DNA from 3 places in the Bacillus sp. ISL-47 genome. Region 3 is predicted to be linked to each of the others. Evidence: riboswitches for the same ligand, from Rfam matches in the RefSeq annotation. Region 3 holds a riboswitch; each other region holds the start of a gene.
What was found. A riboswitch is a leader RNA that binds a small molecule or an ion and turns the genes downstream of it on or off. The one in region 3 is predicted to bind S-adenosylmethionine.

Region 1 (3,835 bases), on a different contig from region 3:
CGTTTGTTTGCTTGTCCGATTTTCAGCATCTATTTTAAATTGAAGATTTGAGAGTCTTTATTTGAATAAGGAAAAAAATTCAAATCTTCTCCTCATGTTTGAATAAGAATCTACTGCGGTAAATTACTTACCTTCAACAGATCAAATCCTGTTTGCTAAACATGCTGCAGACCTATTGATAGTGCTTTCATTCGGATGGCAATTAGTTGACATTCCTATCTAATAGTGCTAAATTTAAATCAGCCGTTATGCATCGTGTTATATTTTGCTAGCTGCTTCTTCAACCGTTAGGCAATGGTCTGGATGAGTAATGAACGTAAAGTTATAAGCGTGTATATGGTGAATTTACACATGGCTTTTTTGAAGCCAATAGGAGGATTTTTTCATGAAAAACGGTAAAGTAAAATGGTTCAATGCTGAAAAAGGTTTCGGATTCATCGAAGGTGAAGACGGAAACGACGTATTCGTACATTACTCTGCTATCCAATCTGAAGGTTTCAAATCTTTAGAAGAAGGCCAAGAAGTTTCTTTCGAAGTTGTTGAAGGTGCTCGTGGACCTCAAGCAGCTAACGTAACTAAACTATAATTGACAGACCCATAGAAAAACAGCCTGGCCATTGGCCAGGCTGTTTTATTTTTGCAAAGATTGCATATTAGTCCGGTTTTTACCACATCCTAAAAGAAAAAGGAAGGTGGATTTACAGGATGAATTTTGCCTGGCAATCATTACTATTAGTTTTTGCAGGAGTCTTGTTGCTGCGCATAGCAGGCAGGAAATCTATTTCGCAAATGACACTTGCCCAAACAGTTGTTATGATTTCAATTGGTTCCATCATTATTCAGCCAATTATTGAGACAAGTGTGTGGAAAACTATTGTGGCTGCAGCCATTTTTATTGGATCATTAATTTTAATGGAGTATTTGCAGGTAAAGTTTAACTTTATAGAAAAGTTTATAACCGGCAAATCCAAAATCGTAATTGAAAATGGGAAGCTTCAGCCCGCAAATATGAGAAAACTCCGATTTACTGCTGATCAATTGGAAATGAGACTGAGGACGAACGGAATTACAAAAATTTCAGATGTGAAAATGGCAACACTTGAACCTAATGGCCAGCTTGGATACGAATTAATGGATGATGCAAAGCCTTTAACAGCAGGCGAGTTTAAAAGATTAATGGGCTGGATGATTTTACAGTCTCCTGTGCAGCCTGTCCCGCAGCAGTCAAATGATATTTTCCAGGAACTTAAAGAAGGACATCCCCAGCCGCACTCCCAGGACCTGCACTAATTTGGAATCTTATACACAATAAAAAATTGTGGGAATTAAAGAAGCCGCTAACTATTCGCGGCTTTTTCTTTAATCTGAGTTGGTGTTTTGCAGGCTTCTCCTCGTATCTAGTATTAATTCCTGTATTCGTAAGTGATGAAGAATGGTCATGATCACAATCCCGATACTGAATATACTGGATAAGATTGTGCTTCCAACCAAAAAACGAATTACCTTTCGATCGAACATCTTTTCACTCCTTTTTTCCTTAGTATTTCATTTTAAGGAAAAAATTATTAATTTTTTGTGTAGTTTAGAGCAGGCAAGGATTTCTTATAAAAACGCTGTGTTAAAGCCAAAAGTTGATTTTAGCACCCTGTTGATTGGGGCGGAAGGCTCTAGATGCCCGAAAATGTATTCGATTTCCTTCGTGCGATATTTATTCAAGGCTGCTTATTCAAAAGCTTGCTGGAGTGCTGATCAAAGGATGAGCCCACAGGCTCACTGCGCCGAGGAGGCTCAGGACCGGCCGGGGAAAGTGGTTACCTTGATGGGAAATCAATAGAAAAATTTAAAATTGCATATAAAAAAGCTTGAACTTTAATCAATTTCCTGTATAATTTTCAGACATGAGTTAGTAATAATAACTTCATAACTTTTAACTTATCAAGAGAGACGGAGGGACTGGCCCTAAGATGTCTCGGCAGCGGGCTCATGTGAGTGCTGTGCCAAATCCAGCAAGCATTATGCTTGGCAGATAAGAGGGGACTGTAATATAGCAGAGATCTCTTCTTGTTTGAAGAGGTCTTTTTATTATGTCATTAAAACCAATTAAGGAGAGAGGATTAGTATGAAAACAAACAAAAATGGTAACCCATGGGCTTTACTCCCGCTTTTGGCATTCCTTCTGATTTTTATTGGGAGCGGCCTTGCAACAGGTGATTTTAAAAAAGTTCCAATTATTGTGGCTGTGGTAATAACAGCAGGAATTGCCCTATCCATGAACAGGAAGACTCCATTTATGGAAAAGGTTGATATATTCACGAAAGGGGCTGGAAATCCCAATATTGTTTTGATGGCTATAATTTTTTTACTGGCAGGTGCATTTTCGGGAACGGCTAAAGGAATGGGGGCAGTTGATTCGACAGTCAACTTGGCATTATCCTATGTGCCGCAAAATATGCTTATGGTTGGGATCTTTATTATCGCCTGCTTTATTTCTCTATCAATGGGCACTTCAACAGGTACAGTTGTTGCGCTTGCTCCAATAGGTGTTGCACTGGCTGCTGAAACCGATATATCCGTAGCTTTGGCAATGGCTGCTGTTATTGGCGGTGCCATGTTTGGTGATAATCTTTCTGTGATTTCTGATACTACTATTGCAGCAGTCCGGACCCAAGGGACAAAAATGAAGGATAAGTTTCGTGTAAATTTTTTAATTGTGCTGCCTGCAGCTCTGGCAACTGCTATAATTCTAGGGTTCTTAACAGCTGGTCAGGAAAGTGCGGTAACAAGCCAGGATTATAGCTTGCTTAAAGTGGTTCCATATTTGGGGGTACTTTCTGCTGCTTTGTTAGGAATGAATGTTATTCTTGTTCTAAGCGGCGGGGTCTTGCTCGCAGGGCTGATTGGGATTGCTGACGGAAGCTACACGCTGGTTTCCTTCTTGCAAATGATTGCAGAAGGGATGGCAGGAATGCAAACTCTTGCAATCATAGCTATCCTAATTGGCGGAGTTGTTGAGATTATTCGCTATAACGGGGGAATTGATTATTTGCTGCACATAGTTACAAGCAAAATAAACTCTCGAAGGGGTGCTGAATTTGGTATTGCATCGCTTGTTTCACTTACCAATCTATCTACTGCAAATAATACCATTTCCATTATCATTGCAGGCCCCCTGGCTAAAAATATAGCGGATCAATATGATATAGATCCGCGTAAATCTGCAAGTATACTAGATATTTTCGCTTGTTTCGTACAAGGATTTATTCCATATGGCGGACAGATGCTGGCAGCTTCCGGTCTCGCTGCAATTTCGCCGGTGAGCATTATGCCATACTCAATTTATCCACTATTAATTGGAATCACTGGTGTAATCGCCATTCTTATTAATTTCCCCAAACTAAAAGTGCATGAAGAGGTAAAGAATAGCACATTGGAGGAATCTGCTCCGCGGGGTTAAAGGTTGTTCCAGAAGAATCATATATAATGAAAGATATAAGAGCCTAGGTTATAGGCTCTTATTATTTTTCCTGAAAATCTATCTATTGGAAATTTTTCCTGATATAATAAGAACGAATGTTCTGCTAGTTTAGTTTCCTTATTTTGCAGAAGTACTTCAATTTTTGTTTTGCTATAATGGTAACATTGTATATATTTAATCATGGTAGGAATAGAGGGTGATTGATATGAAATTTATCCATACTGCGGATTGGCATTTAGGTAAACTGGTTCATGGAGTATACATGACGGAAGACCAGCGCCATTTTTTAAATCAATTTGTTGAAGTGGTTGAACAAGAAAAGCCGGATGCTGTTGTTATCGCTGGAGATTTATATGACCG
Region 2 (3,835 bases), on a different contig from region 3:
TGCGAAGTTTTCCATGTACACTTTATGCTGGAATAGGTTTGCATCCAGATCTCCTTTTGAAAGGGCCAGGTTTGGCTGAATATAATCACTGAATTCAACTACTTTAACTGTATAACCTTTTTCTTCAAGTACAGGTTTAATTGCCTTGCTAACCATATCACTATACGGTCCTGATGTAGCTCCGATGGTAACTTCCTTTTTATCGCTCTTTGCATCTGATTCTTTGCTTCCGCATGCTGCCAACAGGCCCAATGCGAGTACAAACATGAATAGTAATCCAATTTTTTTCATTTCTATTTTCCCCCTGTTGTGTTTTTTAGACTATTGTCTATAGGTGCGATTCATTTAGTGGAGGTTAAGACTATCGCCGATTACCCCTCGCCCCCACTTTTTTATCTATCTTTTATCAACTAATCTTGCAATCCGGTCTCCAGCAAATTGGAATATTTGGACCAGGCAAATTAGAATAATAACGGTTGTAAACATAACTGTATTATCATATCGGTAATATCCAAATCTGATGGCCAGGTCACCCACACCACCGCCGCCGACAATGCCGGCCATTGCTGAGTATGCGACAAGGCTAATGACTGTAATTGTAATCCCCTGGACAATTCCAGGTTTTGCCTCAGGGACAAGGACGTCCTTTATAATCATCCACGGTGATGCTCCCACAGCTACAGCTGCTTCAATCACACCTTTATCGATCTCCCGCAAAGACTGTTCAACCATTCTTGCGAAAAATGGAATGGCTGCTACTGAAAGTGAAACAGATGCTGCAGTGGGACCTATCGTTGTTCCAGTAATCAAATTGGCTAACGGCAAAAGCGCGATGAGCAATATAATAAATGGAATGGATCTTACCATATTTACGATAAAGCCAACTATATTCTTAAAAGCTGTATTTTCCAGGAATAGCCCTTTATCTGTTACGAATAGCAGCACACCAGTCGGCAGTCCCACAACAATGGCTACCACTATTGAAATGGAAACCATATAGATTGTTTCAAAAAAAGCTTTATTGAGTTCTGGCAATATGCTTATTAGACTATCAAGCTGCATCCCGGATCACCTCCAAATTTCTTGTGCGCTCAGTTATATACTGGATGGCACGTTCAATCTCGAGCGGCGCACCAGTCAGTTCCATTACAAAGATCCCAAGCGGAGTTTCCTGTATATACTCAATTTTCCCGTGAAGGATATTGCCTTTAACTTTAAATTGCTGGAACACATCTGAGATGACGGATTCCTCTGCGATGCTTCCCTGGAAATATATTTTTATAATCTTTCCATTCCGTTCCTTTAAAAGCTTTTCCGGCAAATCAAATTGAAGGATACTGTTAATAAAATCTTTTGTCAGCGGCTGCTGAGGATTTGAGAAAAGATTGTACACTTTTCCTTCCTCGATAACTTTCCCATCCTGCATGACGGCCATCCGATCGCAAATCTCTTTAACAACCTCCATCTCATGGGTGATTAATACAATGGTCAAGCCAAGCTCTTTATTAATTTTCTTTAAAAGTGACAGGATCGATTTCGTTGTGCTCGGGTCCAATGCAGATGTTGCTTCATCGCATAGAAGGACGGATGGGTTGTTGGCCAATGCCCGGGCAATTCCGACCCTTTGTTTTTGACCTCCGCTCAACTGTGAAGGATAGACCTCCCGCTTATCCGTTAACCCTACCATATCAAGCAATTCTTTCACTCTTGCATCTATTTCGCCCGTCGTCTTATGTGCTGCTTTTAAAGCAAAAGCTATATTTTCATAGACTGTTTTTGAACTAACCAGGTGAAAATGCTGAAAAATCATACCTATTTTTAATCGCGCCTGGCGCAGCTCTTTTTTTCCTAATGAGGTTAAAGATAGTCCATCAATTTTCACTTCCCCTGAAGTCGGCGTTTCCAATAAGTTTAAACATCTGATCAACGAGCTTTTACCTGCACCGCTATATCCTACAATTCCGAAAATTTCTCCTTTATCCACTGTAAGTGACACATGGTCAACACCTGTTACTCTCCCTTTTTTGGTTTCATATACTTTTACCAGATTCTTTATTTCTATCATGCAGATCCCCCCGTTCTTTCTCCCCTTATTCAAATAAAAAACCTCTTTCCATTCGGAAAGAGGCATCGCGTATGTATTACGACTTATCTTTCAGAATGAAATCATTCTGCAGGAAGTGGCACCGTTCCATAAAGGAGGTTGCCGGACGTCATTGGGCCTGATCCCTCAGTCACTCTTGATAAGTTAGCTATTAAGTTGATAGTGAAAATACTATATCTAAACAAAAGAATTGTCAATAATTCTTTTTTATTCAAACAGTTGAGAAAAGCGCTTTCATCGTTGCGGCAGTAAGTAATTTTTTTTGAGGAAATATTTATAATTGTTTATTTTGTTTTAGCAGAGGTCCTACGGGTAAATAAAAAGCAAGAAATAATTAATCAAGGAGGAGATCTTAAATGAATCGCGACCAAACGAATGGGAATGTAGACCAACTAAAAGGCGAACTGAAAAAGCAATACGGCAAATTTACAAATAATGAATCAAAAGAAGCTGAAGGCAATATGGACAAAGTGAAAGGCGAAGCAAAAGAAAAATGGGGAGATGCCAAAGAAGCCCTCTCTAAAACTTTTAATGATTCAAGAGACTAATAAAAAAGGTAACCAACGCCGGTAGACGTTGGTTACCTTTTGGTATTTCTATGTTTGACACATGAATAATTGGGTAGTAGATTAGAAAGTTGTTCTTGCACCCAGATAGCGTGGCTTCCAGTAGGAATTATTCATATCACTGATTTCTACTCCTCGTGAAGAACCTGCATGGATAAACTTGTTATTACCAAGATAAATTCCAGCATGGGATGGACCTGATTTATACGTTTCAAAAAAAACAAGATCCCCTGGTCTTGGTGATGAAACTGACCTCGTAGCACTCCAAATGGATGCTACTGTACGAGGAATTGAGATTCCCACATTGCTATATACATAGTTTAGGTAGCCACTGCAATCAAATCCTGACGGAGTGCTTCCTGCCCATAAGTATGGGACACCCATATATGTCTTAGCTTCCGCTATAAGCTCGTCAACCTGTGATGCAGTCTGAGCCGCTACTTTTGTTTCTGTTGTCTGACTTACAGCTGCACCTGAAACCTTTAGCTTTTGACCTGCATAAATAAGATCAGAAGAAAGGTTATTCATTCCCTTTAATTTTGAAACCGATAAGTTATGGCGAGATGCAATTCCTGAAAGAGTGTCGCCTCTTTGGATTGTATAGACACTGCTGCTTCCTGCAGAAGCCGTTGCTGCAGGCGAAGAAACACTTTCAGATGTGCCTTTGACCTTAAGCTTTTGGCCTGGATAAATAGTAGCGCTGCTTAGTCCGTTCAAACTCTTAAGAGTGCTGACGGAAAGGCCATATGTTCTTGCAATTCCCCATAAAGTATCGCCTGATTTCACTGTATAGCTGACTGCTCCACTGCTTGATGTATCAGTTGAAGCCTTATGACTGTGCGGTGCCAACAAAGATAAAGACTGTCCGGTATAAATCGTCGAACCAGAAATATTATTCCATTTCTTTAATTCTTCCACTGACAGACTATTATTGATTGAAATTCTCCACAATGTATCGCCTGACTGAACTTTATATCTATTTTCATGAGCACTTGCTTCACCATTAAACGTTGTAAACAATAAACCAGCTGTCGCAGCCATTGTAAGTAGTTGTTTTTTCAAGTTGTACACTCCTTAAATTTCTTTGACAACCTTATATTAGTAATAAATCTAGTATAATCCTACCTGAAAATATTGGAGCAGATGGAAAAACTATCAATCTACT
Region 3 (3,835 bases):
ATCATAATTCAATACATCATTTTGCAGCGCCAATAGGATGCTCTTCTTTTCTGAACCAAAGAAGGTACGGTCCCCTTTGTCATAGTAAAAGAAAGGTTTGATCCCGAATGGATCTCTTGCTCCGTATAATGACTGCTCCTGTTTATCCCAAATTACAAAAGCGAACATGCCGCGAAGCTTTTCAACAGCCTTTTCTTTTAAATGGCTGTATAGGGCGATAATAACCTCTGTATCAGAGCTAGTTTCAAAGCTTAAGCCTGCATTGAGAAGTTCTTCACGCAATTCCACATAGTTGTAAATTTCACCATTAAAAATAATCCAATAACGCTCATTTTCATAAGTCAGCGGCTGATGTCCGCTTTCAATATCGATAATACTCAAACGCCGGAAGCCGAATTGGATATGCTCATCAAAATAATATCCCGAATCATCCGGGCCACGATGGGTAATGATATCATTCATATTTTCAAATTGCTCTTTATCTGCGTCACGGTAATTTTGTGCTTTATCATGTACACAACCAATAAAACCACACATTATGTACGTCACCTACTCCATTCTTTTCTCGTTATTTAATATAGCCTAAACGGCTCCTCTGTCTTTAAAAAACATACCCTATAATACTACCACTAATCATTTTAAATTAGCACGGGGATTATGAAAAAAACCTCAGCGGAAAATAAGACCATTATCAGAAGTTTATACGATAACATAAATCGGTAAACGCCTAAAGGGCAGAAAGACCCTAAACGGGTGAATTTTCCCTTATATGTTTAAAGACGTAAAAAAGAAAGCGGGAGTTACATATTAAATGCAACTCCCGCTTTATGATTAAAGGGCTTCAGAACGTAGAATTTCTGCTTTGTCTGTACGCTCCCAAGGAAGATCAACATCTGTACGTCCGAAATGGCCGTAAGCAGCTGTTTGCTTATAGATCGGGCGGCGAAGGTCAAGCATGTTAATAATGCCTGCAGGACGAAGATCAAAGTGCTTTCTAATAAGATCAACAAGCACATCTTCCTCTACTTTTCCTGTGCCGAATGTATCTACAGATATGGATACCGGCTGTGCTACACCAATAGCGTATGCAAGCTGTACTTCCACTTTTTCTGCTAAACCAGCAGCTACAAGGTTTTTCGCAACATAACGTGCAGCATAGGCAGCAGAACGGTCAACCTTTGTAGGATCCTTACCGGAGAACGCTCCGCCGCCGTGGCGTGCATAACCGCCGTAAGTATCTACAATGATTTTTCGTCCCGTTAACCCTGCGTCCCCTTGAGGTCCGCCGATAACGAAACGTCCTGTTGGATTAATGAAGTATTTTGTATCCTCATCGATTAGTTCTTTCGGAACAACCGGATTGATGACATGTTCCTTCAGGTTGCGCTGGATTTGCTCCAGACTGATTTCCGGATGATGCTGAGTGGAAATAACAATCGTATCAATACGGACAGGCTTGTCATTTTCATCATACTCAACCGTTACCTGAGTTTTGCCGTCCGGACGAAGGTAGGGAAGAATCTCTTCTTTGCGCACTTCTGTCAGGCGGCGGGATATTTTATGTGCTAAAGAAATCGGAAGAGGCATAAGCTCTTTTGTTTCGTTGCAGGCAAAGCCAAACATTAAGCCCTGGTCTCCTGCACCGATTGCTTCGATTTCCTCATCGCTCATATTTCCTTCGCGTGCTTCCAACGCCTGGTCAACACCCATGGCGATATCCGCTGACTGTTCGTCAATGGAAGTTAAGACTGCACATGTTTCAGAGTCGAAACCATATTTAGCACGGGTATAACCGATTTCTTTCACCGTTTCACGAACGATTTTTGGAATATCTACGTATGTAGATGTTGTGATTTCACCTGCGACTAATACAAGTCCTGTTGTTACAGAAGTTTCTGCAGCAACGCGGGCATTCGCATCTTTAGATAAAATCGCATCTAAAATTGCATCAGAAATTTGGTCACAAATTTTATCCGGATGACCTTCAGTAACTGATTCAGAAGTAAACAAACGACGCTTTGTTGACATCTGGCTTCCTCCTTATAAATAGAAAATTGAGCGAGAATTAGAAACGCGGAAGCAGCCTCAAAAAAAACTTTTTCCTGGCATTTCAAGGATCTCTGTTTGATACGGAACTCATTCCCTTAGTAGTATGAAATAAACATGGAGTTTTTATTAAGAAAATTGGAAACGCTGACCACAAAGCCAAGGTTCATTTTCTTAAGCACCGCTGGAAGCTGCCTTTAAAAAAGCAAACTCGCTAGCAGAGCCAGGCCATAAAACTCACATAAATAGTACATTCCAAAAGCCGTTCATTTCATTGCCAGTTTAAAAGCGCAAGCACCCGGGTAGCTCCGACAAGCATAAGACAGGCCCTGAAGGAAGGCGTTTTTTGCCTTCTGCAAGGGAATGGCTTATGACCTCGAGGAGCTGGGTGCTGGAGCTAGATAAGCAAAATAAAAAACCTTCTCATTAGTGAAAAGGTTGAAAGCAAATCAATTCGCGCCTTTCACTCTTATCGTTCAAGGAATTACGTCCTTGCGTCAGGTTAGCACCTTTGCTGTTTATTGCCTTTTAGCAGGTTGCTGGGTTTCATAGGGCCTGTCCCTCCACCAGCTCGGGATAAGAGAGTATCCGTTCAAGGTTGAATCATACCGTATTTTATCGATTTATGTCAACAAATTTTAATCAATTTCTTTATTAAAATTTCCCTTAAGAAAATAAGGTGATACCCTTACAGAGAACAGCTTCCGTCATCACACTTATTCTTTAAGAATTTATGCCTGTTTTTAGCGGTCCATTGATAAATGGGATTTCCGATTATAGGTGTAAATGGGATATATAATAGAATGCTTACTAAAAAGGTTGCAGGAAATTGCAGCAGAAGTCTCCTTACGGCATAGTACCCTTTTTTAATATCACCATTAGGACTAATGATATGAAGTTCTTTTCGCAACTCCTGTTTGGAAAACGAAATGGAGTTCGGATTTTTTTCATATTCCTGCAAGGAAACCCACTCGACCCTATTCAGCCAATCAAGCTTTTTAGAAAGCCGCTTCGTTTCCTTGCATAAAGAGCACGTTCCATCATAAAGGGCAATTGTCTTCATTAATACCAGTCCCATGTTCAGACTTAACACTTTCTTCTATTTTAACATATACCGGTTATAAGGCGTTAAAATGTATTTTTTAGTCTAATTGTGATATTTCTATAACATTGGGTAAAAATTTATCACAATAGTATAGACTAATTAATTTAATGTGTTATACTAATTTTGAGATGTAATCACTTTCATAAAAAAATCGGAAAAAGGAAGGTATTCATCAGATGAACTCTGTAAGCATATCAAACGAATTGAGCGAATTACTAAATGGCAGCAACATTCAAGTACAATTATCTGTTCCTCAGCTTGTGGAAAAAGTTTTAAACCGTAACGAAGGGTCTCTTACATCAACTGGTGCCGTACGTGCTACTACTGGAAAGTATACAGGACGATCCCCTAAAGATAAATACATTGTTGAAGAAGCATCAAATAAAGATAAAATTGACTGGGGCAGCGTAAACCAGCCAATTTCTGAAGAAGCATTCTCTAATCTTTATAATAAAGTAATAAACTACTTAAAAGAAAAAGAAGAAGTATTTGTTTTCAAAGGCTTTGCAGGTGCCGATAAAAAGCATCGCATGCCAATCCAGGTCATCAACGAATATGCTTGGCACAACCTGTTCGCACACCAATTATTTATTCGTCCGGCAGAAGATGAGCTTCTTGACCATGAATCAGAGTTTACTGTGATTTCTGCGCCTAACTTCAAAGCAGATCCTGCTGTTGATGGCA

Region 1: it holds a riboswitch for S-adenosylmethionine, as region 3 does, so the genes downstream of both, J7I93_RS16975 (Na+/H+ antiporter NhaC family protein) here and metK (methionine adenosyltransferase) in region 3, are expected to answer to the same signal.
Region 2: it holds a riboswitch for S-adenosylmethionine, as region 3 does, so the genes downstream of both, J7I93_RS22410 (methionine ABC transporter ATP-binding protein) here and metK (methionine adenosyltransferase) in region 3, are expected to answer to the same signal.

The regions. Positions count from the first base shown of each region.
Region 1 is NZ_JAGGQS010000048.1:108,364-112,198, forward strand. Features, by position in the region: gene J7I93_RS16960 (cold-shock protein) at 386-586, shown strand; gene J7I93_RS16965 (DUF421 domain-containing protein) at 706-1,290, shown strand; gene J7I93_RS16970 (hypothetical protein) at 1,360-1,518, opposite strand; SAM riboswitch class I at 1,930-2,033, shown strand; gene J7I93_RS16975 (Na+/H+ antiporter NhaC family protein) at 2,120-3,454, shown strand; gene J7I93_RS16980 (exonuclease SbcCD subunit D) at 3,681-3,835, shown strand, end outside.
Region 2 is NZ_JAGGQS010000073.1:200-4,034, reverse strand. Features, by position in the region: gene J7I93_RS22420 (MetQ/NlpA family ABC transporter substrate-binding protein) at 1-291, opposite strand, end outside; gene J7I93_RS22415 (methionine ABC transporter permease) at 397-1,062, opposite strand; gene J7I93_RS22410 (methionine ABC transporter ATP-binding protein) at 1,052-2,065, opposite strand; SAM riboswitch class I at 2,146-2,250, opposite strand; gene J7I93_RS22405 (CsbD family protein) at 2,461-2,652, shown strand; gene J7I93_RS22400 (C40 family peptidase) at 2,734-3,732, opposite strand.
Region 3 is NZ_JAGGQS010000093.1:4,194-8,028, reverse strand. Features, by position in the region: partial or broken gene asnB (asparagine synthase (glutamine-hydrolyzing)) at 1-537, opposite strand, end outside; gene metK (methionine adenosyltransferase) at 832-2,028, opposite strand; SAM riboswitch class I at 2,513-2,629, opposite strand; gene J7I93_RS24825 (thiol-disulfide oxidoreductase DCC family protein) at 2,735-3,109, opposite strand; gene pckA (phosphoenolpyruvate carboxykinase (ATP)) at 3,328-3,835, shown strand, end outside.